2 regions of the Leifsonia sp. GW821-FHT13C05 genome follow, and region 1 is predicted to be linked to the other one. Evidence: predicted binding sites of a transcription regulator. Region 1 holds the regulator's gene; the other holds the start of a gene.

Region 1 (14,863 bases):
TCGTTCGCGTGCCAGCCGTCGTCCTGGTACAGCTCGCGCAGGCGCCCGTCGCCCGCCGTGCCCAGATAGAGGACGTGCTGCGTCCCTTCCAGCACGAACAGGTAGGCACGCGGGGCCGATGACGCGTGCGGTCCTCCGCTCTCCGCCATCAGGTCCTTCTCGTGCCAGACGTCGTCCGTCCCGCAGTACAGCTCGTGCAGCACGCCGGTGCTGTCCGAGACGCCGGTGCCGCCAAGGTAGATGACGTGCCGCGTCCGGTCGTCCGGGAAGTCGTACGCCGACGGGGCGAAGATGCCGGGCGGGAGGTGGAACGTGTCCGTCAGGTTGCGTGCTGTCCAGCCCATGATCTGCTCCGATCCGGATGCGGCGTGAGACGGGGAAAGAGTACGCCAACGCGCGGTGCGGTGGATAGGGTCAGTGCGCCCCGAACCGCTCGCTCAGCAGGTCGAGCAACGCCACGGCCGCCGCGCTCGGACGCGTGCGCGCCACCGCGCTGAGCACCCAGTCGATGCGCTCGGCGAGTGGGACCACCACCGTCCCGTCCGCCCGCAGCACGGTCAGCTCCGGCATCACGGCCACGCCGAGGCGCGCGGCGACGAACCGCGGGATCTCCCCCAGGTCGGACAGCTCGGTCGACACCCGCCTCGCGATCCCGCGCTCGCCGAGGGCGCGGTCGAGCGTCGCCCTGTTGCCGAACCCCTCCCGCGCATCCACCCACCGTTCGTCGGCGAGCTCGGCCAGCGACACGCTCTGCGCGCCGGCTAGTGGATGCTCCTCCGGCAGCACGGCGACGAACGGCGACACCGCGAGATCCCGGTAGAGCAGGTCGGGCACCCGGCCGGGCAGCCCGAGGAAGGCCACGTCGATCCTGCCGAGCCGCACATCCCGGGCCAGTCCGGTGGACCCGCTGGGTGATGGACCGAGCCGCAGATCGACCAGGGGATGGCGTTCGTGGAACTCGCCCATGATGCCCGGCAGGTCGATGGTGGTGAGGTTGGTGAAGATCCCGACCCTCACCTCGCCGCGCAGGCCGCCCGTGCTGTCGGCGAGCAGGCGCATCCGCTCGGTGGCCTCGAGGGTGGTGCGGGCCGCATCCAGCACCTGGCGGCCGAGCGGCGTCAACCGCACCCGGTGCCTGTCGCGCTCGAACAGGTCGCCGCCGAGCTCGCGTTCCAGCGAGCGGACGCCGGCGGAGACGGTGGACTGGGCGGCGAAGACCCGGTCGGCGGCGCGGGTGAAGTTGAGTTCGTCGGCGACGGCGACGAAGTATTCGAGCTGGCGGGTGTCCACGGGGTAATCGTAGTGGTCGATCACCAGAATCGGGGATATCCGTTGGACTCGATTGCCAGGTGGGAGCACGATAGCGGTATGGCACTCATGACCTCCCCCACCAGCGCATCAAGCAGCTCCCGCGCATCCGGCTCGACCGGCGCCTCCGGCGCATCCCGTGGGCCGTGGCGGCTTCGTCACGGTGCAGGATTCTGGGTGATCGCGGCGGCGTTCCTCGCGGTGATGGCGTTCTCCACCCTGCCGACCCCGCTGTACGCGCTCTATCAGCAGCGCGACGGGTTCCCGACCTGGGTGGTCACGGTGGTGTTCGCTGCGTACGCGATCGGCGTGCTCGCGAGCCTGTTCCTGATCGGCCACATCAGCGACTGGGCGGGACGCCGCAGGATGATCCTCGTCGCCATCGCCCTCGAGATCGTCGCCGCCGTGCTGTTCCTGTTCTGGAACGACATCCCCGGCCTGCTGGTGGCGCGCGTCATCTCCGGCGTCGGCGTCGGGGCGCTGACGGCCAGCGCGACCGCACACCTCAGCGAACTGCGCTCCACCGCCCGCCCGGAGGAAGGTCCCCGCCTCGCCGGAACCGTCTCCACCGTCGTGAACACCGGCGGACTCGCCATCGGCCCGCTGATCGCCGGAGCGTTCGCGCAGTTCCTCCCCGCCCCGCTGGTGCTCCCGTACGCGGTGTTCCTGGCGATCCTCGCCGTCGCCGCGGTGGCGGTCGCCCTGGTGCCGGAGACGGTCGAGCGTGCTGAGGAGCGCCCCGCATACCGGCCCCAGCGGATCTCACTGCCACGGGATGCGCGGAGCACCTTCTCCGCCGCAGCCGTCGCGGCGTTCGCGGGCTTCGCGGTGTTCGGGCTCTTCACTTCGCTCGCGCCGACCGTGCTTTCCGGCGTGCTGCACGAGACCTCGCGCCTCGTCGCCGGCGCCGTCCCGTTCTCGGTGTTCGCCGCGTCCGCGGTGTCGCAGATCGTGTTCGCCCGGCTGTCGTCCCGCGCCCAGCTGGTGCTGGCCATCCCGCTGGTGGTGCTCGGCCTCGCCGGTCTCGCGGTGGGTGTGCTGGTCGCCGGGCTCTGGCTGTTCGTGGCGAGCGGCGTGGTCGCGGGCGCGGGCGTCGGCCTGCTGTTCCGCTCCTCCATCGCGGTCGCGGCGTCGCTGTCGTCCCCGGATCACCGCGGCGAGGTGCTCGCGGCAATCTTCCTCATCGCGTACGTCGGCCTCGCGGTGCCCGTGCTGCTGGTGGGGGTGGCGCTGATCGTGTGGCCGGTGGTGCCGGTGCTGGTGGTGTTCGTGATCGTGGTGGGTGTGCTGTCGCTCGCCGGCGGCCTGCGGATGCTGCGCCGCTGAGCGGGGCGGGGTGGGTGGGGGCGGCTCGCGTCAGTCGGCGGCGCGCAGCTGCACGCGCAGCGAGTCCACGCGGGTCGCGATCACGTCGTCGGCGGCCCAGCGCTGAGCGAGTCGGCCGAGGACCGCATCCAGTTCCTCCCTGGTCAGCCCGGCGGAGAGCGTGAGGCGCACGACCAGTTCTTCCCCAGCCAGCCGGGCGCCGGGGTCGCCGGCGATCAGCTCGATGTCGTGCACGCCGAGCTCCGACCCGATGGATGCGGTGAACGCCGTGAACACCTCCGGGTCGCGGTCGCTCGGCAGCCAGGGGCGGCTCTGCGCGATCGCCCACAGCGCTGAGCGCCGCAACACGAACTCGGTCTCCGAGGTCGGGTCGAGCACGACCAGCTCGGTGTCCTCCGCGGCGGCGGCGAGCGCGACGCGCATCCCGTCGGCCGGCACGGGACGCGCATCCCTGTTCCAGGTCTGCATCGCGGTCACCGAGGAGAACACGGGCAGCACGGTGCGTCCGTCCGGACCGGCGACGGTCACGATGGCGAGTTCCTGGGTCTTGTCGATCAGCAGCCCGTCGTCGGTGGTGTCGCTCTCGCCGAGCCGCGCCATCAGCGGGATCAGCAACCGCGACGCGCGCACGGCATCCACGACGGCCTCCGCACCCACTTCGCCGGCGCGGAACGCCGCCAGGGCGCCGAGCAGTGCGGGAGGGGCGCTGCCGTCGTCGTCGCCGAACGCGTTGTCGTCGAACTCCCGGCCCTCCCACGGCTGGCCCGCCGAGTCCGCCAGACGACCGGCGTCGGCCGCCAGCTGCGCCGCGAACCCGCTCAGCCGCGCGGCGCCCTTCGCGCTCGGGCCCGTGGATGCGTGGTCGTCGCCCGACCCGTCGCCCGGCTCAGTTCCCTGCGACATCCAGCGCCTCGGGCAGCGTGAACGCGCCGGCGTAGAGGGCCTTGCCGACGATCGCGCCTTCGAGGCCGCGCGGAACCAGTTCGCGCAGGGCAGCGATGTCGTCGAGGTTGGAGATGCCGCCGGACGCCACCACCGGGCGTGCCGTGCGGTCCATCACCTCGCGCAGCAGGTCGAGGTTGGGGCCGCGGAGGGTGCCGTCCTTGGTGACGTCGGTGACGACGTAGCGGGCGCATCCCGCGTCTTCTAGGCGGTCGAGGACCTGCCACAGGTCGCCGCCGTCGCGGGTCCAGCCACGGGCCGCGAGGGTGGTGCCGCGCACGTCGAGGCCGACCGCGATGGCCTCGCCGTACTGCCCGATCACGTTCGCCGCCCACTCGGGGTTCTCGAGCGCCGCCGTGCCGAGGTTGATGCGCTTCGCGCCGATCTCGAGCGCCGACTCCAGGGAGGCGTCGTCGCGGATGCCGCCGGAGAGTTCCACGTTCACGCCGCGGACCTGCTTGATGACCTTCTTCAGGATGGCGTGGTTGTCGCCCCGGCCGAACGCCGCATCCAGGTCGACCAGGTGGATCCACTCCGCGCCCTCGTCCGCCCACTCGGCTGCCGCGTCGACCGGGTCGCCGTAGCTCGTCTCCGAGCCTGCCTCGCCCTGGGTCAGGCGCACCGCTTTGCCGTCGGCCACGTCGACCGCCGGCAGCAGGACGAGCCGGGGGGTGTTGTTGAATTCGCTCATGATCTTCCTCGGTTGGGTCCGCGCGTCCGCGCGGGCTCGGGGTGTTGCCTGTCGGCTTAGAGGGTGCCGATCCAGTTGCGCAGTAGCTGAATGCCCGCGCGTCCGGACTTCTCCGGGTGGAACTGGGTCGCACTCAGCGGCCCGTTCTCGACGGCCGCGATGAACGGCTGGCCGTGGGTGGCCCAGGTGACACGCGGCTTCGGGAACGGCGGGACCACATCCAGGGTCCAGTCCTGCGCGGCGTATGAGTGGACAAAGTAGAACCGTTCGTCGTGCAGCCCGTCGAACAGCGCGGAGTTCTCCGGAGCGTCGACCGTGTTCCAGCCCATGTGCGGCACCACGTCGGCCTTCAGCAGGTCGACGGTGCCAGGCCATTCGCCGAGCCCCTCGGTTTCGAGACCGTGCTCGACGCCGTGCTCGAACAGCACCTGCATGCCGACGCAGATGCCGAGGACCGGCCGTCCGCCGGCGAGGCGCTTGTCGACGACCTCGTCGCCGTGGGATGCGCGTAGCGCGTCGATGACGGCGGCGAACGCACCGACACCGGGGACGAGCAGCCCGTCCGCCTCCTGGGCGCGCTTGCGATTGCCCGTCAGCTCGACGTTCGCACCGGCCTCTTCGAGCGCCTTGACGGCCGAGTGGACGTTGCCCGTCCCGTAGTCGAAGACGACGACATCGGGTTTCGTCACAGCGCCCCCTTGGTGGAGGGGATGCCGGTGATCAGCGGGTCGAGCGCCTTGGCCTGGCGGAACGCGCGGGCGAACGCCTTGAACTCGGCCTCCGCGATGTGGTGCGGGTCGCGGCCTCCGACGACGGTGATGTGCGTGGTGATGGCGGCGTTGAACGAGATGGCCTCGAAGACGTGGCGCACCATCGACCCGGTGAAGTGACCGCCGATGAGGTGGAACTCGAACCCGGCGGGCTCGCCGGTGTGCACGAGGTACGGCCGTCCGGAGATGTCGACGACCGCCTGCACCAGCGCCTCATCGAGCGGGACGAGGGCGTCGCCGTACCGGGAGATGCCGCGCTTGTCGCCGAGCGCCTGCTTGATGGCCTGACCGAGGACGATGCCGATGTCTTCGACGGTGTGGTGCACGTCGATGTCGGTGTCACCGCTCGCGCGGACCCGGAGGTCGGTGAGCGAGTGCTTCGCGAACGCCGTCAGCAGGTGGTCGTAGAACGGCACGGACGTCTCGATGTCCGTAGCGCCCGTGCCGTCGAGGTCGATGCTCAGCTCGATGCTGGACTCGCTGGTCTCCCGCTGCAGGGTGGCGATGCGATTCGTCATGACAGCGAGTTTACCGGGGCGCCCGGACGCCGGAGCGCCGCGAGAGCGTCGAGGAAAGCGGTGGTCTCCTCCTCGGTGCCTGCTGTAACGCGCAGGTGGTTCGGGATGCCGACATCCCGGATGAGCACCCCGCGTTCGAGCAGCGCTTCGAACGTCGCGTGCGGGTCGGCGACGCCGCCGAACAGCACGAAGTTGCTGCCGCTGCGGTGCGGCTGGTAGCCGAGCCGGGCGAGCTCGGTGACGAGCCGGTCGCGCTGGGTGCGGATCTCGCCGACCATCGCCAGCATCTCGGCGGAGTGGGCGAGCGCCGCGACGGCGGCGGCCTGGGTCAGCGCGGAGAGGTGGTACGGCAGGCGAACGAGGCGGAGTGCATCCACCACGGCAGGATCGGCGGCGAGGTACCCGACGCGCGCACCGGCGAACGCGAACGCCTTGCTCATGGTGCGCGAGATCAGCAGCCGCGGACGCCCCGGCAGCAGGCTCAGCGCCGTCTGTTCGCCGTCGGGCATGAACTCGGCGTACGCCTCGTCCACGATCACGATGCCGCGCGCGGCGTCGTATGCGGCCTCGATCGTCGCGAGAGACAGCGGCGTGCCGGTCGGATTGTTCGGCGAGCACAGGATCACGATGTCCGGGTCTTCCCGCCGGATCTGCTCGGCCGCGGTTTCGGCGGAGAGCTCGAACTCGTCGTCGCGGGCGGCGGCGATCCAGCCGGTGCCTGTTCCGGATGCGAGGAGCGGGTACATGGAGTACGTCGGGGAGAACCCGAGCAGGGTGCGGCCCGGTCCACCGAACGCCTGCAGGATGTGCTGCAGCACCTCGTTGGACCCGTTCGCCGCCCAGATGTTCTCGGCGGTGAGCCCGTGCCCGAGGTACCGCGCGAAGCTCTCGCGCAGCTCGGTGAACTCCCGGTCGGGGTAGCGGTTGACGCTCCCGATCGCGGCGGAGATGCGGGCGACGATGTCGGCGGCGACGTCTGCCGGCACCGGATGCGTGTTCTCGTTCACGTTCAACGCCACGGGAACGACCTTCTGGGGCGCTCCGTACGGGGTCTTCCCCCGCAGGTCATCACGAATCGGCAGATCGGAAAGAGAGGTCACCCATCAATGCTAGTCACGCCGCGAGCCGTGTGACGCCGGGCTGCACAGCGCCGCTGCCCCTACTTCGCGTACTGGGACGGGATCGCGAGCTGCTGCCCGGGCGAAACCACCGCGGTGTCGAGCTGGTTCAGGGAGACGATGCTGGCGATCACGTCGCGGGGGTCGGCACTCGGCGCGACCTTCTCGGCGATGCTCCACAGGGACTGGCCCGACTCGACCGTGACGTACTGGAAGCGCACGTGGGCCTGGTCGCCGGAGGCGAGGGCTCCCCCGCCGTTGAGGGCGAAGACCAGGGCCCCGACGATGAGCGGGACGGAGGCGAGCGTGGTGAGGACCGCGCGCCCACGGCGCGTGAGACGCAGGCGCGTGCGAGCGCCGGCGGGCGTCTGGAACTGCGACGACGACATCGTGACCGTTGCTGTGCTCATGCTGTTGACCTCCTAAGATTCCGCACCCGGTGCTTGGCCGGCAGGCCGGATGCGAAGCTGTGTTCCGAATATATCTTCGAATGTTCGAAACCACAACTGTGATTCAGTGGCGAAAACATCCGGGCGATTTCGAGACACGCTCGAACACATGTTTGTTTTAGCCCTGCATCGTGGATACAGTTTCGATTGTCTGGACTTCACTCAACCAGGCACCACCGACATTCGGGCCGGCCGGATGCGCAGACGGGTCACGAAAGGGACGACCGTGGCGAACGACAACCAGGGAGCACGCGAGCGCGGAGGCACGCGCAGACGTAAGAACCTGAGCGACAAGCAGCTGGCCATCCTCGACGTCATCCAGCGCTCGGTGAGCCAGCGCGGCTATCCGCCGAGCATGCGCGAGATCGGAGACGCCGTCGGCCTCTCCTCCCTGTCGAGCGTCACGCACCAGCTCAACCAGCTCGAATTGAGCGGATACCTGCGCCGCGACCCCAACCGGCCGCGCGCGCTCGAGATCCTGATCGACCTGCCCTCCAACTCGTCCGAGTCCGTCGACTACGAGAACCAGACGCCCGTGGGCGACGCCGCGATGGTGCCTCTGGTCGGCCGCATCGCCGCCGGTGTCCCGATCACCGCCGAGCAGCAGGTGGAAGAGGTCTTCCCTCTCCCCCGCCAGCTGGTCGGCAACGGCGAGCTCTTCATGCTGAAGGTCGTCGGGGAGTCGATGATCGACGCGGCCATCTGCGACGGCGACTGGGTGGTCGTCCGCACCCAGAAGACGGCGGAGAACGGCGACATCGTCGCGGCCATGCTCGACGACGAGGCAACGGTCAAGGTCTTCCGCCAGCGCGACGGCCACACCTGGCTGCTCCCCCGCAACTCCAACTTCGAACCCATCCTGGGCGACTACGCCGAAGTCCTCGGCAAAGTCGTCGCCGTCCTCCGCGCCGTCTGACCCACCCCCAAACAATCGAGTCCGAAGTTGTTCACCCTCGCCACCGGCGTGGCGCGTGAATAACTTCGGACTCGATTGTTTTTGCGAGGCGAGGCGGGACGAGCGGGGCGCGCGGTCAGGCCCAGCCGAGTTCCTGGAGGCGGGCGTCGTCGAGGCCGAAGTAGTGGCCGATCTCGTGGACGAGGGTGATCCGCACCCGGGCGCGCAGCGCATCCATGGTCGACACGCTCGCGGCGAGATTGTTGCGGTACAGGGTGATCCGGTCGGGCAACTCGCCGAAACCGTACACGCCGCGCCTGGTCAGTGGATGCCCGCTGTACAGCCCGTAAAGGCGCGGCCTCGCGCCGGGAGGCTGGTCCTCGATCAGGATCGCGACGTTCTCCAGCGGCTCGACCATGTCGGCCGGAAGCGCATCGAAGACCTCTCCCACCAGTGCCTCGAACGCGTCAGCGCCAATCTCCACCATTCCCCCATCCTCGCCCCGCACGCGACAGAGCCCGGGTTTTTCGCCGCAGACGAACAGACTGCGGCGAAAACCCCGGGCTCAGAAGCGAACGTGCTACACGGGAGTCGGCGCCGAGGCGGAGGCGCGCACGGCACGCGTCGCCTCGATGATGTTGCGCAGCGACGCAACGGTCTCGTCGTAGCCGCGCGTCTTCAGCCCGCAGTCCGGGTTCACCCACAGCTGCCGCCCGGGGATCGCCCCGAGCGCCGTCTCCAGCAGCTCGGTCACCTCGGCCACCGACGGCACGCGCGGCGAGTGGATGTCGTACACCCCCGGGCCGATGCCGTGCTCGAACCCGGAGCTCTGGATGTCGTGCACGACCTCCATGCGCGACCGGGCCGCCTCGATGCTGGTGACGTCCGCATCCAGGTTGCGGATCGCGTCGATGACCACGCCGAACTCCGAGTAGCAGAGGTGCGTGTGGATCTGCGTCTCGTCGCGCACGCCGGAGGTCGCGAGCCGGAACGATCCGACCGACCAGTCCAGGTAGGAGGCGTGGTCGGACTTCTTCAGCGGCAGCAGTTCGCGCAGGGCAGGCTCGTCCACCTGCACCACCCGGATGCCCGCGGCCTCCAGGTCGGAGATCTCGTCGCGGAGCGCCAGCGCCACCTGCCGCGCCGTCTCGCCGAGCGGCTGGTCGTCGCGCACGAACGACCAGGCGAGGATCGTCACCGGCCCGGTCAGCATGCCCTTGACCGGCTTGGGCGTGAGGCTCTGCGTGTACGTCGACCACTCCACCGTGATCGGCTTCGGCCGCGACACGTCGCCCCAGAGGATGGAGGGGCGCGTACAGCGCGAGCCGTACGACTGCACCCAGCCGTTCTGCGTCACCGCGAACCCGTCCAGGTTCTCGGCGAAGTACTGCACCATGTCGTTGCGCTCGGGCTCGCCGTGCACGATGACGTCGATGCCGATCTCCTCCTGCAGGTCGACGACGCGCTTGATCTCGTCGCGCATCCTGCCCAGGTATTCGGCCTCGGTGATGAGTCCCTTGGCGAACTGCGCACGCGAGCGGCGGATGTCGCCCGTCTGCGGGAACGACCCGATGGTGGTCGTCGGCAGGAACGGCAACCCGAGGGCGGCATCCTGGGCGGCCAGCCGGTCGGCGTACTCTCCGCGGGCGAAGTCGGCCTCCGTCAGCGCCTCCTCGCGCTCGCGCACGGCCGGCACGCGCACGCCCGGCGCCGACGCTCGGTCCGCCAGGGCGGCGGAGGCGGCGCTCAGCTCCTCCCGGATGGCCTCGTGGCCGTCCACCAGCCCGCGCGCCAGCGTGGCGACCTGCGCGACCTTCTGGTCGGCGAAGGCGAGCCAGCTCTTCAGCTGGTCGGACAGCTCCGGCTCGTCGTCCACGTCGTGCGGAACGTGCTGCAGCGAGGTGGAGGTCGAGACGGCGACGTCCGGGCTCAGCGACAGCAGCTCGGTGAGGGTGCCGAACGCGGCTTCCAGGTCTCCGCGCCAGATGTTGTGCCCGTCGACCACCCCGCCGACGACGGTCTTGGCCGACAGCCCGGATGCGGTCGCAGCGTCGAGCCCGCGCGGAACGGCCCCGCGCACCAGGTCGAGCGAGATCGCCTCGACCGGGGAGGTGGCGAGCACCGGGAGCGCGTCGTCGAGGCTGCCGTACGGCGCTGCCACGAACAGGGCGGGACGGCCCGGCACCGCGCCGAGCGTGTCGTACGCAGTCGCCAGGGCGGCGAGCACCGCATCCCGCGGCTCGTCGATGGACTCGCTCACGAGCGCGGGCTCGTCGAGCTGCACCCACGGTGCACCGGCAGCGGCGAGGCGCGACAGCAGCTCGGCGTAGACCGGCAGCAGGTCGCCGAGGCGCGACAGCGGACGGAAGCCCTCAGGCGCCTCGTCGCTCGCCTTGCTGAGCAGCAGGAAGGTCACCGGCCCGACGATCGCCGGACGCGTGACGAAGCCCGCGGCCTTCGCCTCCTCGAACTCGCGCACGATGCGGTCGGACGCGAGCCGGAACTCGGTCTCCGGCCCGATCTCCGGCACGAGGTAGTGGTAGTTGGAGTCGAACCACTTGGTCATCTCCAGCGGCGCGTTCTCGCCCTCTCCGCGGGCGATCGTGAAGTATCCGGCGAGGTCGACGGACCCGTCGGCGTCCGCGAGCGCGGCGAACCGGGACGGGATGGCGCCGACGGTGACCGCGGCGTCGAGCACCTGGTCGTAGTAGCTGAAGCTCTCCGGAATGGATGCGTCATCGAGGCCGAGGCCGAGCGCGGCGAGCCGGTCCCTGGTGGCGGCGCGGAGGTCTGCGGCCGTGGCTTCGAGTTCGTCGGCGGTGATCGTTCCCGCCCAGAAGCTCTCGACGGCCTTCTTGAGCTCGCGGCGGCGCCCGATGCGCGGGTAGCCGATGATCGTCCCCGTGGGGAACGGGATGCGGGGAGTGGTGTCGGTCATGCTGGTTCCCTTTCGGTGGTGCTGGCGTCGGTGGTCGTGGTGGTCGTCGTGGTCTGCTGCACAGGCGCGGCGGCCCCGAGCAGCCCCACCCGCTCCAGCACCGACAGCACCGCCTCGTGCTGGTTGAACGTGTACAGGTGGATGCCCGGAGCGCCCCCGTCGAGCAGCTTCTGCGCGAAGTCGGTCGCCCAGGCGATCCCGATCTCCCGCTGCCCCTCCTCCGTCGGCTCGACCTCCAGCTGGATCGCGAGCTCGCTCGGCAGGTCCTCCCCGCTCAGCTCGAGCATCCGCGTGAGCCTGGCCGGACTGGTGACCGGCATGATGCCGGGCAGGATCGGGAAGAGCACTCCGGCATCCCGGGCCTTCTGCGCGAAGCCGAGGTAGTCCTCCGGGTGGAAGAACAGCTGGGTGATGCCGAGGTTCGCGCCCGCCGCCTGCTTGGCGAGGAGGGTGTCGATGTCCTGGCTGACGCCGTGCGACGTCGGGTGGCCGTTCGGGAACGCCGCGACCGCGATCTGCACGTGCTCGCGGTGCGACAGCACGGTGCTCGCCGGCAGGCCGGGCACGGGCAGCTCGCCGTACGGCACGCGCTCCGCCTGCACCCGGTGGATGAGCTGCACCAGCTCAGCGGAGCTGTGCAGGTCGCCGAGGCCGGTCTCCCCCGGCGCCAGGTCGGCGGGCGGGTCGCCGCGCACCGCGAGGAACCGCCGGATGCCCGCATCCAGGAACTCCCGGATGAGCTGGGCCGCCTCCGCGTGCGACGAGCCGACGCAGGTGAGGTGCGCCATCGGGCTCACGTCGGTGTGGTCGAGGATGTAGCGCAGCACGTCGAGCGACGACGACCGGGACGACCCGTTCGCGCCGTACGTGACGGAGATGAAGTCCGGATGCGCGGCCGCGAGCTTCTGGATCGTCGCGGGCAGCGCCTCGGCGGCGCGCGCATTCCGCGGCGGGTACAGCTCGAAGGAGAACCGCGCGTCCGTACAGCTCATGGCGTCCTCTGGTGTCGGTGGTGTGACGCTGAACCCCGCCCGGGGCCGCGCCCGCCTCGGTCAAGGTGGGACCCCGCCGCCCGGCGGAAGCCGGTCGGTGAGGTGGTTCGCGGGCGGGTGCCGGGCTCGGCTGTCGCACCACCGAGCGGGTGCCCGCTGCGGTTGAATGGCAATCTACAACCCTTTGGTCCCGGTGTCGCCGTTCTGTGTCATCGTGTGACGATCGAGGGCTCCGGAAACACAGAAGCCGGGACAGGATGACCCTGTCCCGGCTTCGTGATGCGTCCCGACGTCAGGCGGTCTGCTCCACGGCGAACGCCTCGAACACCGACAGGTATTCGGGCATCACCTTGGCCTTGACCCTGGTGCCGTCTTCCACGTAGTCCGTGGAGATGACGCGCCCGCGCTCGTGCAGCGCCGAGATGAGGTCGCCGCGGTCGTACGGGACGACCAGGTCGACCTCGACGGAGCGATCGGGCAGCAGGCGCGCGATGGCGGCGAGGATCTCGTCGATCCCCTCACCCGTGCGCGCCGAGGCGAAGATCGCGCCCGGCTCGAGTCCGCCCAGCACCAGCCTGTCGTCCGGCGAGACCAGGTCGGACTTGTTGAAGACCACGATCTCCGGCAGCTCGCGCGCTCCCACCTCGCCGATCACATCCCGCACCGTCGCCAGCTGACTGGCGGGGTCTGGATGCGAGCCGTCCACCACGTGGACGATCACGTCGGACTCCGCCACCTCTTCCAGCGTGGAGCGGAACGCCTCGACCAGCTGGTGCGGCAGGTTGCGCACGAAGCCGACGGTGTCGGCCAGCGTGTACAGGCGGCCGTCGGCGGTCACCGACTTGCGCACGGTCGCATCCAGTGTCGCGAACAGCGCGTTCTCGACGAGCACGCCCGCCTTGGTGATGCGGTTGAGCAGGCTCGACTTGCCCGCGTTGGTGTATCCGGCGATGGCCACCGACGGCACCGAGTTGCGGTTGCGGTTCGCCCGCTTCGCCTCGCGCGCCGGCTTGAACCCGGCGATCTGCTTGCGCAGCTTGGCCATCCTGGTGTGGATGCGGCGACGGTCCAGCTCGATCTTCGTCTCACCAGGACCACGCGACCCCATACCGGCGCCTGCGCCGCCCACCTGGCCACCGGCCTGGCGGGACATCGACTCACCCCAGCCGCGCAGACGCGGCAGCAGGTATTCGAGCTGTGCGAGCTCGACCTGCGCCTTGCCCTCCCGGCTCTTGGCGTGCTGGCTGAAGATGTCGAGGATCACGGCCGTGCGGTCGATCACCTTCACCTTCACCACGTCTTCGAGCGCGCGCCGCTGGCTCGGGGCCAGCTCGGTGTCCGCGATGACCGTGTCTGCGCCGAGCGCAGCGACGATCCCGGCGAGTTCCTGCGCCTTGCCCTTGCCGAGGTAGGTGCTGGGGTCGGGATGCGGCCTCCGCTGCAGCAGACCGTCGAGCACCACGGCGCCCGCGGTCTCCGCCAGGGCGGCCATCTCCCTGATCGAGTTCTCCGCATCCTGCAACGTGCCCTGCGAGTACACGCCGATGAGGACGACGTTCTCGAGCCGCAGCTGCCGGTATTCGACCTCTGTGACGTCTTCGAGCTCGGTGGACAGCCCGGCGACGCGGCGCAGCGCTGCGCGCTCCTCGCGGTCGAACTGGTCGCCGTCGTGCCCGGCATCGTCGGTGTGCTCGGTCTGCAGCGCCTGCGCGCCGCCGCCGAACAGCGTCATTCCTGCACGGCTCTCCGCACTGGCGAGGACGCGGGCGACGACGTCGTCGTCGCGCGTGTCGTCCGTGACCTGATCCGTGCTCACATGTTCATTCATCTGAAAATCCTGCATCTGGGTTAACCCTAGTTTGTTAGCGTCCTGTACGGTCCTCTTATGGCCAGCGGAGATCACTACTTTTCCCCGGCGCCCGAGAGTGAACTGAAGCTCCGCCCGATCACGGTCCGTCTCGCTGGACAGACCTACGAGTTGACGACGGCGAACGGAATCTTCAGCCCCGAGCGCGTTGACACGGGTACGCGAGTGCTCCTCGACCATGTCCCCTCCGCGCCGCCCGGCGGTCAGCTGTTAGACCTCGGATGCGGCTGGGGGCCTGTGGCTCTCACACTTGCTCTCGAATCCCCTCACGCGACCGTCTGGGCCGTCGATGTCAATACCCGAGCGTTGGACGTGGTGCGCAGGAACGCGCAGAAGCTCGGACTCACCAATGTAAACACATCCACGCCGGATGATGTTCCCGATGATGTATTTTTTACGACGATCTGGTCGAATCCACCCATCCGGGTGGGCAAGAACGAGCTGCACAACCTGCTGGAGCGCTGGCTTCCGCGTCTCGAGCCCGGCTCGGATGCGTGGCTCGTCGTGCAGCGCAACCTCGGCTCCGACTCGCTGCACCGCTGGATGCAGGCCACCTTCCCCGACCTGACCACCACCCGCGCGGCCACCTCCAAGGGCTACCGCGTCCTCCGCGCCCGCCGTTCCGCCGACTGACGCGCCGCGCCGCGACCCCTCCGGCTCTGAGTGCGGGTCAGGCGAGGTCGAGCGTGCCGGTGTAGACGAGTTCGGCCGGACCGGAGAGGGCGACGTGCTCGCCGTCCTCCGTCGCGAACATGCGCACACCCACTGTGCCGCCGGGAACATCCACGCGCCACTGGTTGGGCGCACCCTGGCCGGCCCAGTAGCGCACGGCCAGCGCCGCAGCAGCCGCACCGGTGCCGCAGGACAGCGTCTCGCCGCTCCCGCGCTCGTGCACGCGCATCCGGATGCGTCCGACGCCGTCGACCACGAGCGGCTCGTGCGGCACGACGAACTCCACGTTCGCGCCGTCGACGGGCTCCGGCTCGATGTGCGGGATGTAGCTGAGGTCGGCGGCTTCCAGCTCGGATTCGTCGGCCACGGCGACCACG
Region 2 (14,863 bases), 320 kb from region 1:
GACCCGACGACGGCGAATCGATGACCTCGGGGATCTCCTCCTCGGGGAGGTTCGCCGCGAAGTGACGGACCGTCTCGTTGCCGAGTGCGTCCCAGTAAGAGATGGTGATGCGCTCAGCGTGGAATCCACGATCCTGCTCCCCCATCGGGCCGGCGCCGACGCGCGAACCCCGAATTGCACTTCCTCCGGATGCCATGCTGCTCCTCGTTGTGACCTATGGACGCTTACGCGCCGGAATCGAACTTGGTGATGAGTCCGAGCACGACGATGCAGATGATCCAGACGAGCCCGAGAACCACGGTGATGCGGTTCAGGTTGCGCTCGGCTACACCGGATGCGCCGAGGTTGGACGTGACGCCGCCACCGAACATGTCGGAGAGACCGCCACCGCGCCCCTTGTGCAGGAGGATGAGCAGCGTCAGCAGGAGGCTGGTGATGCCCAGCAGGACCTGCAGGACGACCTGGAGAATTTGCACGACGTACCTTTCGCAAAGCACCCGGGGCTCAGCGCCCGGGAAGACCAACGACCAGTATAACCGGTGGGGTCAGAGTCCGACGTGCTTCTGGTATCGCACGATGCTCGCGAACTCGGCCACATCGAGGCTCGCGCCTCCGACGAGGGCGCCGTCCACGTTCGGTTCGCGCATGTAGCTCGCGATGTTGCCGGACTTGACGGAGCCGCCGTAGAGGATGCGCGTCTTGGCCGCGACGTCCTCACCGAGCACCTCGACCAGCACGGCGCGGAGCGCGGCGCAGACCTGCTCGGCCTGTTCCGGCGTTGCAGCCTGGCCGGAGCCGATGGCCCAGACCGGCTCGTAGGCGACCACCAGGTCGGCGGCGGAGGACACGTTCGCGAGTGCGGCGCGCAACTGGGCGACGGGCACGGCGCTCGCGCCGTGGACCTCCAGGTCTTCTGCCGTCTCGCCGACGCAGATGATCGGCGCCAGGTTGTGCGCGAGCGCTGCGGCGACCTTTCCTGCGACCTGCTCGTCGGTCTCACCGTGCAGCGTGCGCCGCTCGGAGTGGCCGATGATGACGTAGCGGCACTCGAGCTGCGCGAGGAAGGTCGCGGAGATCTCGCCGGTGTACGCGCCGGACTCGTGCTCGGAGACGTCCTGCGCGCCGAAGGCGAGCGGGAGCTTGTCGGCGGACACGAGCGTCTGCACGCTGCGCAGGTCGGTGAACGGCGGGAACACCGCGACCTCGACACTGGCGAAGTCGTGGTTGGCGTCCTTCAGGCTCCACGCGAGCTTCTGGACGAACGCGATCGCCTGCAGGTGATCGAGGTTCATCTTCCAGTTGCCCGCGATGAGCGGCGTACGCCGCACAGAAGAGCTCACTGCTGCCATCCGAGGACCTCCAGTCCCGGCAGGTGCTTGCCCTCGAGGAACTCGAGGCTCGCACCGCCACCCGTAGAAATGTGACCGAACTGGTCGTCTGAGAAACCGAGTGCGCGCACGGCGGCCGCCGAGTCGCCTCCGCCGACGACGCCGAGGCCGTCGACCTCGGTGAGCGCCTGCGCGACGGCCTTGGTGCCCGCCGCGAACGGCGCGAGCTCGAACACGCCCATCGGTCCGTTCCAGAACACCGTGCGCGAACGGCGGATGTACTCGCCGAACAGCGTGCCCGTCTCCGGGCCGATGTCGAGGCCGAGCCCCGCAGAGCCCCAGTCGGTGTCTTCGATGCCGTCGATCGGGCGCACGACGTGCTCGGCGTCCGCACCGAACTTCGACGCGACGACCACATCCCGTGGCAGCACGATCTCGACACCGAGCTCCTTCGCCGTGGCGAGGTAGCCCTTGACGGTGTCGATCTGGTCGGCCTCGAGCAGGCTGGAGCCGACCTTGTGGCCGAGAGCGGCGAGGAAGGTGAAGAGCATCCCGCCGCCGATCAGCAGGGAGTCGACGCGCGGGAGCAGGTGGCCGATGACGCCGAGCTTGTCGGAGACCTTCGACCCGCCGAGGACCACGGCGTACGGACGCTCCGGGTTCTCGGTGAGGCGGTCGAGCACATCCAGCTCGGTGGCGATCAGCTGGCCGGCCGCGCTCGGAAGAGCCTTGGCGAGCTCGTAGACGCTCGCCTGCTTGCGGTGCACGACACCGAAGCCGTCGGAGACGAACGCGTCTCCGAACGCGGCGAGTTTCGCCGCGAACGCCTGGCGCTCCGCCTCGTCTTTGCTGGTCTCGCCCGGGTTGAACCGGAGGTTCTCCAGCAGGGCGACATCGCCGTCCTGCAGGCCGGAGACCGCATCCTGGGCGCCGGAGCCGACGGTGTCCTTGGCGAAGGTCACCGGCTTGCCCAGCAGCTCGGAGAGCCGCTGGGCAACCGGCGCCAGGCTGTACTTCGCATCCGGGGCGCCCTCCGGGCGTCCCAGGTGGGAGATGACGACCACCTTCGCGCCCTGATTGATCAGGGCGTTCAGGGTGGGAATCGACGCTCGCACGCGGCCATCGTCCGTGATCTGGCCGTCCTTCAGAGGGACGTTCAGATCACAGCGGACGATGACCAGCTTGCCGGCGAGCGAACCGAGTGAATCAAGTGTGCGGAGCGTCACGTCGGTTCCCTGTCGTTAGAGGCGCTCGGCCACGTACTCGGTCAGGTCGACGAGACGGTTGGAGTAACCCCACTCGTTGTCGTACCAGGACGCGACCTTGACCTGCGTGCCGCCGATGACCTTGGTCAGGCCGGCGTCGAAGATCGACGAGTGCGGGTCGCTGACGATGTCGGTGGAGACGATCGGGTCCTCGGTGTACTTGAGGATGCCCTTGAGGGGACCCTCGGCAGCAGCCTTGTACGCCGCGTTGACCTGCTCGACCGTCACCGGGCTGCCGACCTCGACCGTGAGGTCGGTGATCGAGCCGGTGATGACCGGGACGCGGAGGGCGTAGCCGTCGAGCTTGCCGACGAGCTCCGGGATGACCAGGCCGAGAGCCTTGGCGGCACCGGTCGAGGTCGGGATGATGTTGGCAGCGGCTGCGCGCGCACGGCGGAGGTCGCTGTGCGGGCCGTCCTGCAGGTTCTGGTCTGCGGTGTACGCGTGGACCGTGGTCATGAGACCGCGCTCGATGCCGAAGTTGTCGAGCAGGACCTTGGCGAGCGGCGCGAGGCAGTTCGTGGTGCACGACGCGTTCGAGAGGATGTCGCTCACGGCGCTGTCGTAGGTCTCCTCGTTGACGCCGAGGACGATCGTGGCGACGTCGTCACCGGTCGCGGGGGCGGAGACGATGACCTTCTTGGCACCGCCGGCGATGTGCTTGCGCGCATCCTCCGACTTGGTGAAGCGGCCGGTCGACTCGATGACGATGTCGACGCCCAGCTCGCCCCAGGGGAGGTTGGCGGGGTCGCGCTCTTCGAGGACCTTGATGGCCTTGCCGTTGACGATGATGTTGTCGCCGTCGAGCTCGACCGTGGCGTCCAGACGACCGGTGATCGAGTCGTACTTGAGCAGGTGCGCAAGCGCCTTGTTGTCGGTCAGGTCGTTGACGGCGACGATCTCGAGGTCGCTGCCCTTGGCCAGAGCGGCACGGAAGAAGTTACGACCAATGCGACCGAACCCGTTGATTCCGATCTTTACGGACACAGATGTCTCCAGTTACTTGATGGGCGCCCGACGGGCGCGGTGTTGTGGGTAGGGAGCGGACGGCGGTGTCCCGGGCGGCGAACCATCCGGGACACCGTTCCCGCTATGACAGTAGCAGCAGGCCAGAGGTCTTCTCGCGCGCCCGCGTGAAGCGCTCCTGAACATCGCCCCAGTTGGTGATGTTCCAGAATGCCTTGACGTAATCCGCCTTGACATTCACGTAGTCCAGGTAGAACGCGTGCTCCCACATGTCGAGGAGCAGCAGCGGCACGGTGGCTGCTGCGAGATTGCCCTGGTGGTCGTACAGCTGCTCGATGATGAGCTTCTGGCCGAGCGAATCCCAGGCCAGGATCGACCATCCGGAGCCCTGGATGCCCAGAGCGGACGCCGTGAAGTGCGCGCGGAACTTGTCGAACGACCCGAAGAACTCGTCGATCGCGGCCGCGAGCTCACCGGTCGGCTTGTCGCCGCCGTCCGGCGACAGGTTGTTCCAGAACACCGTGTGGTTCACGTGACCGGCGAGGTTGAACGCCAGGTCTTTCTGGAGCTTGTTGACGTTGCCGAGGTCGTCGGCGTCGCGTGCTTCGGCCAGCTTGGCGATGGCGGTGTTCGCACCGTCGACGTACGCCTTGTGGTGCTTGTCGTGGTGCAGCTCCATGATCCGACCGCTGATGTTCGGCTCAAGCGCCGAATAATCGTATGGAAGGTCTGCGAGCGTGTAGTCAGCCATTACTCATCTCCTCATTTGGTTCCCGGCGCGATCCGTTCACACCGGGCTTCGAGCGACATTTCCAGTCTAGTAACGCCAACCGAGTTGGCCAGGGTTTGCTTCCCCGTCGAACAGACTCAGACTTCGTCGAGGTCGGACGGGAGGTTGGCCTCCGTGCCGGGGATGCCGAGGTCGACGGCCTTTTTGTCCGCCATCGCCAGCAGCCTCCTGATGCGCCCGGCGACCGCGTCCTTGGTCATCGGCGGGTCGGCGTGGTGGCCGAGCTCGTCGAGGCTGGAGTCGCGGAAGTTGAGGCGCAGCTCCCCCGCGTACCGCAGGTGCTCCGGCACGTCGTCGCCGAGGATCTCGAGTGCGCGCTCGACGCGGGCGCAGGCGGCGACGGCGGCCTGGGCGGAGCGGCGCAGGTTGGCGTCGTCGAAGTTCACGAGGCGGTTGGCCGTTGCACGGACCTCGCGGCGCTGACGCAGCTGCTCCCAGTTCTCGACGGTCTTCGCCGCGCCCATGTGCACGAGCATGGCGCTGATGGCGTCGCCGTCGCGGATCACGACGCGGTGCACGCCGCGGACCTCGCGGGCCTTTGCTGCCACGCCGAGGCGGCCGGCGGCACCGACGAGCGCCATCGCGGACTCGTTGCCCGGGCAGGTGATCTCCAGCGCGGCAGAGCGACCGGGGTCGGTGAGGGATCCGCTGGCGAGGAACGCACCGCGCCAGACGGCGGCGAGCTCCTCGCGGGAACCCGTGGTGAGACGGTTCGGGAGGCCGCGGATCGGGCGGCGGCGCGCATCCAGCAGTCCCGTCTGGCGGGCGAGGGTCTCTCCGCCGTCGAGCACGCGGACGAGGTACTGGCTGGTGCGCCGCAGACCGGACGCGGAGATGACGGAGACCTCGCTGCGGACGCCGTACAGCTCCGCGAGGTCTTTACGGACGCGGCGGGCGAGTTCCGGAGTGTCCAGCTCGCTCTCGACCGCGATGCGGCCGCTGATCAGGTGCAGGCCACCCGAGAACCGCAGGATGGTCGCGAGTTCGGCTGCCCGGACGGTGGTCTTGCTGACCTCGACCTTCGTGAGTTCGTCTTTGACGTCGGCGGTGAGAGCCAATCGGGTTCCTTTTCTGTTCGAACGGCCTGTCGTGGGGCCGTGGAGGCTGTGGCCGGCTTCATTCACGGCCGAGGTCGCGGTGTTTTGTGTTCACCGCGAGCCCAGGGATCTCTTTCAACCGGGTAGCGAGCTCTTCCGCAATCGCCACGGACCGGTGTTTTCCCCCCGTGCAGCCTACCGCGATCGTGGCGTGCCGTTTGTTCTCACGCTGGTAACCGTCGAGGATCGGGCGCAGAGCACTGACGTACGCGTCGATGAATTCCGCGGCGCCGCGCTGTTCGAGGACGAAGTCGCGCACGACGGCGTCGAGCCCCGTGAAGGGGCGCAGTTCCGGGTTCCAGAAGGGGTTGGGCAGGAAGCGCGCATCCGTCACCAGGTCGGCGTCGGCCGGCAGGCCGTACTTGAATCCGAAACTCATCAGCGTCACCTGCACACCCGCTGTGTTCTCCGCGGCGAAGGTCTCCGTGATGTTCGTGGCGAGCTGGTGGATGTTCAGGTCGGAGGTGTCGACGATGATGTCGCTCGCCTCGCGGATCTCGCGCAACCGCGTGCGCTCCGCGGTGATGCCGTCGAGGATCGTGCCGTCGCCCTGCAGCGGATGGGGTCTCCGCACCTGCTCGAACCGCCGCACCAGTACCGCGTCCGTCGCTTCGAGGAACAGCACGCGCACCTTGGTGCCCTCGCGCAGGCTCTGGATGAGGTCGCGCAGGTCGACGAAGAAGTTGCGGCCGCGCACATCCACCACCGCGGCGATGCGCGGCAGACCGGACTCAGCCCGATTGGCCAGCTCGATCAGCGGCCGGAGCATCTGCGGGGGAAGGTTGTCGACGACGTACCAGTCGAGGTCTTCGAGCGCGTTGGCGACCGTCGACCTCCCTGCTCCCGACATCCCGGTCACGATCAGCACTTCCTGCTGCTCGGTGTCGGTGCTCATCAGCCTTGTCCTCCGCTCGAAAGGTGTCCCCCAAGCCTAGCGACTGGCGAGTCGTTCATGGATGGCGGACGCCAGGGTCGGTCCGACGCCGCGCACGGCGGCGATCTCGTCCGGAGTCGCCTTCCTGAGCTGCGCCACGGAGCCGAAATGCTTCAGCAGCTCCTTGACCCTGGACGGGCCGAGGCCGGGGATCTCGCCGAGCACCGAGCCGATGTCGCGCTTGCGCTTGGCGCGCTGGTACGTGATGGCGAACCGGTGCGCCTCGTCGCGGATGCGCTGGATGAGGAACAGCGCGTCGCTGTTGCGCGGCAGGATCACCGGGAAGTCGGAGTCCGGCAGCCAGATCTCCTCGAGACGCTTGGCGATGCCGACCAGTTGGATGCCCTGCACGCCGGACTCCTCCAGCGCGCGCCTGGCCGCAGCCACCTGGGGCTGGCCGCCGTCGACGATGAGCAGGTTGGGCGGGTACGCGAACTTCTTGCGCCGCTTTTCCGCCGCCTCCGCGAGCTCGGCGTCGATGTCGATCTCTGGATCGTCGCCGGCGTCGTCGGTCTGAACGCCGGCGGCGCGAGCAGCACCCGTCTGCGCGCCCTCCGCCCCCGGCTCGGCGAACTCCGCCTCCGGGTTCTTCAGGTACGCCAGCCTGCGCGTGATCACCTGGTAGATCGACTCGGTGTCGTCCGTCGACTCCGGGATGCTGAACCGCCGGTACTGGTCCTTCCTCGGCAGCCCGTCCTCGAACACGACCATCGAGGCCACGATGTTGGTGCCGCTGAGGTGCGAGACGTCGTAGCACTCCATCCGGAGGGGAGCATCCGGCATGCCGAGCGCATCCTGGATGTCGTTGAGCGCCTTGGACCTGGCCACGAAGTCGGAGCTGCGCCTCGTCTTGTAGAGCACGAGAGCGTTCTTGGCGTTCATCTCGACGGTCTGGGCGAGCGCCGCCTTGTCTCCGCGCTGCGCCACCCGCAGCTCGACCCGTCCGGTGAGGCGTCCGCGCGGTGCTCCCGGGTCGCCGATCTCGTGGCGGCGGGCCGTGAGCCACTGCTCGAGTTCGATGGCGTCGTCCGGCAGCTCCGGCACGAGGATCTCGCGCGGCGGAGCATCCGATCCCTCGTACGCGTTCTGCACCACGGTCTCGACGAGGTCGCCGAGTTCGACGTCGAGCTCCTTGTCGACCACCCAGCTGCGCACACCCCGGATGCGGCCTCCGCGCACGATGAACTGCTGCACGGCGGCGGCCAACTCGTCGTGCGCGATACCGAACACGTCGGCGTCCACGTTGTCGGGAAGCACGACGGCGCTCTTGCCCATCGCCGCTTCGAGAGCCTGGATCGCGTCACGGTGGCGGGCGGCGGCCTCGTAGTCCTGCGTGCTCGCGGCCTGCTTCATCCGCTCGGTCATCACCCGGATGTACTTGGTGTCGTTGCCCGCCATGAACGAGACGAAGTCCTCGGCCAGCTCGCGATGATCCTCCGGGCTGATCCGCCCGACGCAGGGAGCTGCGCACTTGCCGATATCGCCGAGCAGGCACGGACGCCCGGTGAGCTCCGCCCTGCGGTAGACGCCGTCGGAGCAGCTGCGCATCGGGAACGCCTTGAGCATCAGGTCGACCGTGTCCCTGATCGCCCAGACCTTCGTGTACGGCCCGAAGTACCGCGCGTCCTTCACGCCACGGTTGCGCGTGACCATCACCCGCGGGATGCGGTCCCCCAGTGTCACCGCCAGGTACGGGTACGACTTGTCGTCCCGGAACTGCACGTTGAACGGCGGGTTGAACTCCTTGATCCAGGTGTATTCGAGCTGCAGCGCCTCGAACTCGGTCGCCACGACCGTCCACTCCACCGACGCCGCGGTGGTCACCATGCGCCTGGTGCGCTCGTGCAGGCTGCGGAGCGGCTGGAAGTAGTTGCTCAGCCGCGCCCGCAGGTTCTTGGCCTTGCCGACGTAGAGCACGCGCCTGTTGGCGTCGCGGAACCGGTACACCCCGGGCTGGGTCGGGATCTCACCGGCTTTCGGCCGGTAGCTGACGGTGTCTGCCACGCGCCCGGCCTACGCGGCGCCCCGGGCGCTCTCGCCCTGGAGGATCTCCTTGAGGAAGTATCCGGTGTGGCTGCCCGGCGTTTCCGCCACGCGCTCCGGCGTTCCGGTCGCGATGACTTCTCCGCCGCCTGCTCCGCCCTCCGGCCCCATGTCGATGATCCAGTCCGCGGACTTGATCACGTCGAGGTTGTGCTCGATGACGATCACGGTGTTGCCCTTGTCGAGCAGCCCGTTCAGCACCAGAAGGAGCTTGCGGACGTCTTCGAAGTGCAGACCGGTGGTCGGCTCGTCGAGAACGTACACGCTGCGCCCGTTGGAGCGGCGCTGCAGCTCGGTGGCGAGCTTGACGCGCTGCGCCTCGCCGCCGGAGAGCGTCGTGGCGCTCTGGCCGAGCCTGACGTAGCCGAGACCCACATCCACGAGGGTCTGCAGGAAGCGGTGGATCGCCGAGATCGGCCGGAAGAACTCCGCGGCCTCGCTGATCGGCATGTCGAGCACCTCGGCGATGTTCTTGCCCTTGTAGTGCACGGACAGGGTGTCGCGGTTGTACCGCGCTCCCCCGCACACCTCGCACGCCACGTAGACGTCGGGCAGGAAGTTCATCTCGATCTTGATCGTGCCGTCTCCGGAGCACGCCTCGCAGCGCCCGCCCTTGACGTTGAAGCTGAACCGGCCGGGCAGGTAGCCGCGCGACTTCGCCTCCATCGTCTCGGAGAACAGCGTGCGGATGCGGTCGAAGACGCCGGTGTACGTCGCCGGGTTGGAGCGCGGCGTGCGTCCGATCGGCGCCTGGTCGACGTGCACGACCTTGTCGAGGTTCTCAAGCCCGGTGACGGCCTTGTGCTTGCCCGGCAGCTTGCGTGCGCCGTTGAGCTTGTTGGCCAGCACCCGATACAGGATGTCGTTGACCAGCGACGACTTGCCGGACCCGCTCACGCCCGTGACGGCGACGAACGTGCCGAGCGGGAAGTCGACCGTGACCTTCTTGAGGTTGTTGGCCTCGGCGCCGACCACGGAGATCATGCGCTTCTTGTCGATCTTGCGACGCTTGGCCGGGATCTCGATCTCCTTGCGGCCGGAGAGGTAGTCGCCGGTGAGCGAATCCCTGTTCTCCAGCAGCTCGTCGTACGAGCCCGAGTGCACGACGTGACCGCCGTTGACGCCGGCGCCCGGTCCGATGTCGACCACCCAGTCGGCGGTGCGGATGGTGTCTTCGTCGTGCTCGACCACGATCAGCGTGTTCCCCAGGTCGCGCAGTGCGACGAGGGTGTCGATCAGACGGCGGTTGTCGCGCTGGTGCAGGCCGATGCTCGGCTCGTCGAGCACATAGAGCACGCCGGTGAGCCCAGAGCCGATCTGCGTCGCCAACCGGATGCGCTGGGCCTCGCCACCCGACAGAGTGGCGGCTGCGCGCGACAGGTCGAGGTAGTTGAGCCCGACCTGGATGAGGAAGTCGAGACGCAGCTTGATCTCGCGCAGCACCTGGGCGGCGATCTTCTCCTCGCGCTCGGTGAGGTGCAGCTTGTCCATGAACACCCGGGCATCGCTCAAGCTCAGCTCGGACGCGTCGGCGATGCTCGCGCCGTGCACGAGGACGGCGAGGACTTCGGGCTTCAGCCGCTTGCCGCCGCACACGGAGCACGGCACCTCGCGGAGGTACTCCGCCCAGCGCGCACGCTGCGTGTCGGTCTCGGCCTGCAGGTATTGGCGCTCGATGTACGGCACGACGCCCTCGAAGCCCGAGGTGTAGCTCATCTCACGGCCGTAGCGGTTCTTCCACTTGACCTTGACCTCGAAGTTGTCGCCGCGCATGACCGCGTTGCGCACCTCGTCCGGGAGCTTCTTCCACGGCGTCTTCAGCGAGAACTTGAGGTCGCGGGCCAGCCCGTCGAGCAGCTTCTCGTAGTACTGGAACAGCCCCTTGCCCTGCGTGGTCCACGGCACGATGACGCCGTCGGCGATGCTGAGGTCTTCGTCGCCGAGCAGCAGGTCTTCATCCACCGCCATGCGCGTGCCGAGGCCGGAGCACTCCGGGCAGGCGCCGAACGGCGCGTTGAACGAGAAGGTTCGCGGCTCGATCTCGGTGAGCTGGATGGGGTGGTTGTTGGGACAGGACAGCTTCTCGCTGAAGGTGCGCCACGCATCCGGGCCCTCTCCGTCGACGAAGTTGACCTGGACCAGCCCGTCGGTGAGCCGCAGCGCGGTCTCCAGGGAGTCGGTGAGGCGGCTCAGGATGTCCGGCCCGGCGACCAGACGGTCGACGACCACCGAGATGTCGTGCTTGTACTGCTTCTTGAGCGTCGGCGGCTCGCTGAGCTGGATCTGCTGGCCGTCGACGATGGCGCGCGAGTATCCGGATGCCGCGAGCTCCTTGAAGAGGTCGACGAACTCGCCCTTCTTCTGCGAGACGACGGGGCTGACCACCTGGTAGCGCCTGCCCGCTTCGAGCTCCATCAGCTGGTCCGCGATCTGCTGCACGGTCTGGCGCTGGATGGGCTCGCCGCAGACGGGGCAGTGCGGGACGCCGATGCGCGCCCAGAGCAGACGCATGTAGTCGTAGATCTCGGTGATCGTTCCGACCGTGGACCGCGGGTTGCGGTTGGTGGACTTCTGGTCGATCGACACGGCGGGGCTCAGGCCCTCGATGAAGTCGACATCCGGTCGGTCGACCTGCCCGAGGAACTGCCTGGCGTACGCCGACAGCGACTCGACGTATCGGCGCTGCCCCTCGGCGAAGATCGTGTCGAAGGCGAGCGACGACTTGCCGGAACCGGACAGCCCGGTGAAGACCACGAGCGAGTCCCTCGGGATCTCGAGGTCGACGTTGTGCAGGTTGTGCACCCGCGCTCCTCGCACGCTGAGGTGTGAACCCGTCACCTTGCCCATAACCACCCGATCAATTTCAGTCACTCGATCAATTCTCCGCTACTCGTCGCCCCAGGTCGGCTGTGTTCGCCCAGCGCAGATCGCACGCCGGCACAGATCGAAGATATGTTCGATTGTACCGGTTCATCGACAGGCCTGTCACCGCTCGCCGCCGAGTCTATGCCGGACCACCGACATTGCTACCGGGGATCGTCCTGCTGCCCCGCCGGACGGTGCGGACGGCGCAGCAACAGAGGCACCGCGACGAGGAAGAGCGCCACGACCGCGACTCCGGTGAGCACCGCCGGCCACACCGTCGCACCGCCCCCGGCACTCGTCGTGAGCGCGAGCAGCCCGACTGCGGCGAGCTGCACGGGCACCTGGACGATCACGAACCGCAGCAGCGACGACAGCAGCACGGCGGGCTGCAGCCGGGCGAGCGGCGGCACCACGAGCATCCACGATGCCGTCAGGTGCAGAGCGTGCGCCCCGGCGATCAGCGCATACACCCGCCACTCGCCGACGGACTGCGGATGCAGCAGCACGGTGAACGCGAGCGCCCCGATGAGGAACCACGCCGTCAGCCAGCGCGGAACGGCGACGGCCGCCGCGGTGAGGGCGAGCGACACGGCCAGCCAGAATCCGGAGTCTGCCACGGTCAGGCAGAGCGCGAGGGCGATCGCGCCGAACAGGGCACGAACGCTCCACCCGGGAACGGTGGCGCCGAGCACGGGTTCTGTGGCGTTTGCGCCGCTCACCGGGACCTCCTCGGCCTGCTCAGCTCGCGGAGGCGCGCATCCCGTGTGCCGGATTCGGCTCCGTTGTCGTCGCTGTCCTGCCAGGCGAGCACGTCGATGCCCGCCGCCGCCAGCCGGCGGAAACGTAGGGCGCGCTCGACCTCGACGACTTTCAGCGCCAGCCGCTCCCTCGGGGGAAGGTCGCGCGTGAGCCTGGCGGGCAGCACGTCCACGGCGATCACCCGGTGCCCGGCGGCCCGCCAGACGAGCGCGAGGCGCAGCGGCTGCTCATCGAGGAACGTCGACATCACATAGACGAGGGCGCCGGGGGCGAGGATCGGCGCGCGCACCCGCTCGGTGGCCGCGCCGCGCGGGCCGGTGAGCTCGACGGCGCGCGACACCCGGTGCAGGTGCCTGGCGCCCGCCCGGGGAGGGATGGCGCGGGCAGGGTCCGCCAGGTCGTCGAAGCCGACCCTGTCCCCCGCCGCGACGTACGCTCCGGCCAGCGAGACGACCGCCTCCCGCGCGAGATCCTGCGACGAGACGCCGGGCAGTGGATGCATGGCCGCCCAGTCCGCGACCCTCCCGGTGAGATCGTCCCTGCTGTCGATCACGAACTGGACGGCGGCGTCGGAGGTGGCCATCGTGCGGCGGACGAACAGCTCACCGGCGCTCTGCGCCCGCCGGGCGGTCGCCTTCCAGTCGATGCGGCGCAGCCTGTCCCCCGGCTGGAACCGGTCGACATCCCGGAACTCGCCCCCGTCTCCCGGCCGCGCGGACGGGTGCGGCCCGGTCAGCCCGATCAGCCGGGCGGGAAGCGGCAGGCTCCGCACCGGCACGATCCGCGGACGCACCACCCGGTCGAGCGCGGGCGCCGCCGCGGTGTCGCCGACGAACGACGCGTCTGCGCCGATGACGCGGGCGGTCAGCCGCAGCAGCCGCTGCGGTCCGGAGTGTACGACGACGATGTCGGCCGGGATGCGTGTAGCCGCGCGCGGGGTGAGGACCGTGTCCAGCGGCGCCCGGTTCGGGAGCGCGATGCGGACCCCGACGGCGTCGATGCCGGTGGGGGCGTTGGAGGTGGGGGTGGTGACGGAGCCGATGGCGCGGACGATGGCGCCTTGGGTGGTGCGGGTGGGCGCGGTGGTCTCGGTCGTGGGGATCGACGGGCTGGTGGAGGAAGCAGGAGCCGCTGGGGAGCGGCCAGTGGACCCGTCGCGTGCGGGCTCGACGGACGCCGAGAACGCGAGCGGGATGCGGTCGCCGGGGCGACGGTCCCAGCCGTAGGCCGCCGCGATGAGCAACGGGACACCGACCAGGGCCAGCTCGACCCTGCTCGCGATGAAACCGGCGCCGAGGCAGACGAGCGCGACGACCAGCGCGGCGACGACGGCCGGGCTGAGGTCCCACGGGGTGGATGCGGTGGTCGCCGGGGCTTGCGGTGGGCGGCCCGGCTCCTCGGCGGTCACCCGGGGAGCCCCGCATCCGGGACAGTCGCGCGGGCCGCATCCCGTGCTGCTCCGACCGACGGAGGACCGGGCACCGAGTTGACCACCTCGGTGACCACCTGGGAGGCCTGCACGCCGCTCGTCCAGGCCTGGACGGTGAGCGAGAGGCGGTGCGCGAGGACGGGGACCGCGACGGCTTTGACGTCGTCGGGGATCACGAAATCGCGTCCGGCCATCACGGCGCGAGCGCGCGCGACGAGCAGCAGCCCCTGCGAACCGCGCGGCGACGCGCCCACCTCCACCGACCGGTGACGGCGCGTGGCCGCGGCGAGGGCGACGCAGTATGCCGCGATGTCCTCGTCGACGTCGACCAGCTCGACGCCGTCCTGCATGGCACGGAGGGTGGCGGCGTCGATCACCGGCTCGACCGTCGCGACCTCCTTGCGCCTGCTCACCCGCGCGAGCAGCACGCGGCTCTCGCCCTGCGCATCCGGGTAGCCGACGCTCAGCCGCACCATGAACCGGTCGAGCTGCGCCTCCGGCAACGCGTACGTGCCCTCGAACTCGATGGGGTTGGAGGTGGCGACCACATGGAAGGGCTCCGGCAGCGGGAAGCTCTGGCCCTCGACGGTGACCTGACCTTCGGCCATCGCCTCCAGCAGCGCGGACTGGGTCTTCGGCGAGGTGCGGTTGATCTCGTCGGCGAGGAACAGGCCGGTGAAGATCGGCCCCGGGCGGAAGACGAACTCGGCCGACGCAGGTGCATAGACGAATGAGCCGGTGATGTCGGCGGGGAGCAGGTCGGGGGTGCACTGCAGGCGCCGGAAGTCGAGACCGATGGCCGACGCGATACTGCGCGCGGCGAGCGTTTTGCCGAGGCCGGGGACGTCTTCGAACAGCACGTGACCGCCGGCGAGGATGGTCGCCAGCGCCAGTTCGAGCGCCGGGCGCATCCCGACGACGACGCTGCCGACACGGTCGAGGATGTCGCCGCTCAGCCGGGCGATCTCGGCGACGGGGAGCGCAGCGGGACGTGCGGCGGGGAGGTCGCGGGAGGCGGCGGGCAGGTCGGGGGTGGCGGCGGTCATGGGTGCGGCTCCTGGGGCGGGGTGGGGGCGGTGGATGCGGTGGATGCTGCGTGTGGCTCGGCTCTGCCGACCCTGTGGTGGTCGTGGCCGTCGCTGTCGCTGTCGGGGTCGACGGGGCCGATGAGTGTTTCGGCGAGGCGGGCGAGGGAGGTGACGATCGCCTCGAAGGTGGCGGGTTTCGGGGACTCGGCGGTGCCGCGGCGGAGGAGGCGGACCGTGTCGGGGCCGAGGAGGCGGGCGATCTCGGGGGCGTCTGCGGGGTTGTCGAGGTCGAGGCCGTGGAGTTCGAGGGTGCTGGCCGTGACGGAGCGGAGGCGGCGGACAGCCTCGGGCGCGACTCC

The links. The regulator LexA, encoded in region 1, represses DNA repair genes until DNA is damaged. The targets are predictions, from matches to a motif close to TCGAACANNTGTTCGA.
Region 2: the regulator LexA is predicted to act here: its motif matches at 11,368-11,383, upstream of uvrA (excinuclease ABC subunit UvrA).

What each region holds. Positions count from the first base shown of each region.
Region 1 is NZ_JBXAPT010000001.1:121,151-136,013, reverse strand. It holds gene AC1ROC_RS00625 (hypothetical protein) at 1-344, opposite strand, end outside; gene AC1ROC_RS00620 (LysR family transcriptional regulator) at 415-1,290, opposite strand; gene AC1ROC_RS00615 (MFS transporter) at 1,369-2,634, shown strand; gene AC1ROC_RS00610 (SseB family protein) at 2,665-3,537, opposite strand; gene priA (bifunctional 1-(5-phosphoribosyl)-5-((5-phosphoribosylamino)methylideneamino)imidazole-4-carboxamide isomerase/phosphoribosylanthranilate isomerase PriA) at 3,521-4,267, opposite strand; gene hisH (imidazole glycerol phosphate synthase subunit HisH) at 4,324-4,956, opposite strand; gene hisB (imidazoleglycerol-phosphate dehydratase HisB) at 4,953-5,555, opposite strand; gene AC1ROC_RS00590 (histidinol-phosphate transaminase) at 5,552-6,655, opposite strand; gene AC1ROC_RS00585 (LysM peptidoglycan-binding domain-containing protein) at 6,715-7,083, opposite strand; gene lexA (transcriptional repressor LexA) at 7,319-8,038, shown strand; gene AC1ROC_RS00575 (metallopeptidase family protein) at 8,154-8,504, opposite strand; gene metE (5-methyltetrahydropteroyltriglutamate--homocysteine S-methyltransferase) at 8,598-10,955, opposite strand; gene AC1ROC_RS00565 (methylenetetrahydrofolate reductase) at 10,952-11,947, opposite strand; gene hflX (GTPase HflX) at 12,240-13,775, opposite strand; gene AC1ROC_RS00555 (class I SAM-dependent methyltransferase) at 13,833-14,447, shown strand; gene dapF (diaminopimelate epimerase) at 14,485-14,863, opposite strand, start outside.
Region 2 is NZ_JBXAPT010000001.1:443,513-458,375, reverse strand. It holds gene AC1ROC_RS02160 (RNA polymerase-binding protein RbpA) at 1-196, opposite strand, end outside; gene secG (preprotein translocase subunit SecG) at 225-476, opposite strand; gene tpiA (triose-phosphate isomerase) at 546-1,349, opposite strand; gene AC1ROC_RS02145 (phosphoglycerate kinase) at 1,337-2,554, opposite strand; gene gap (type I glyceraldehyde-3-phosphate dehydrogenase) at 2,570-3,580, opposite strand; gene AC1ROC_RS02135 (superoxide dismutase) at 3,684-4,310, opposite strand; gene whiA (DNA-binding protein WhiA) at 4,427-5,407, opposite strand; gene rapZ (RNase adapter RapZ) at 5,466-6,341, opposite strand; gene uvrC (excinuclease ABC subunit UvrC) at 6,378-8,384, opposite strand; gene uvrA (excinuclease ABC subunit UvrA) at 8,394-11,270, opposite strand; gene AC1ROC_RS02110 (hypothetical protein) at 11,450-12,007, opposite strand; gene AC1ROC_RS02105 (DUF58 domain-containing protein) at 12,004-13,455, opposite strand; gene AC1ROC_RS02100 (AAA family ATPase) at 13,452-14,522, opposite strand; gene AC1ROC_RS02095 (hypothetical protein) at 14,519-14,863, opposite strand, start outside.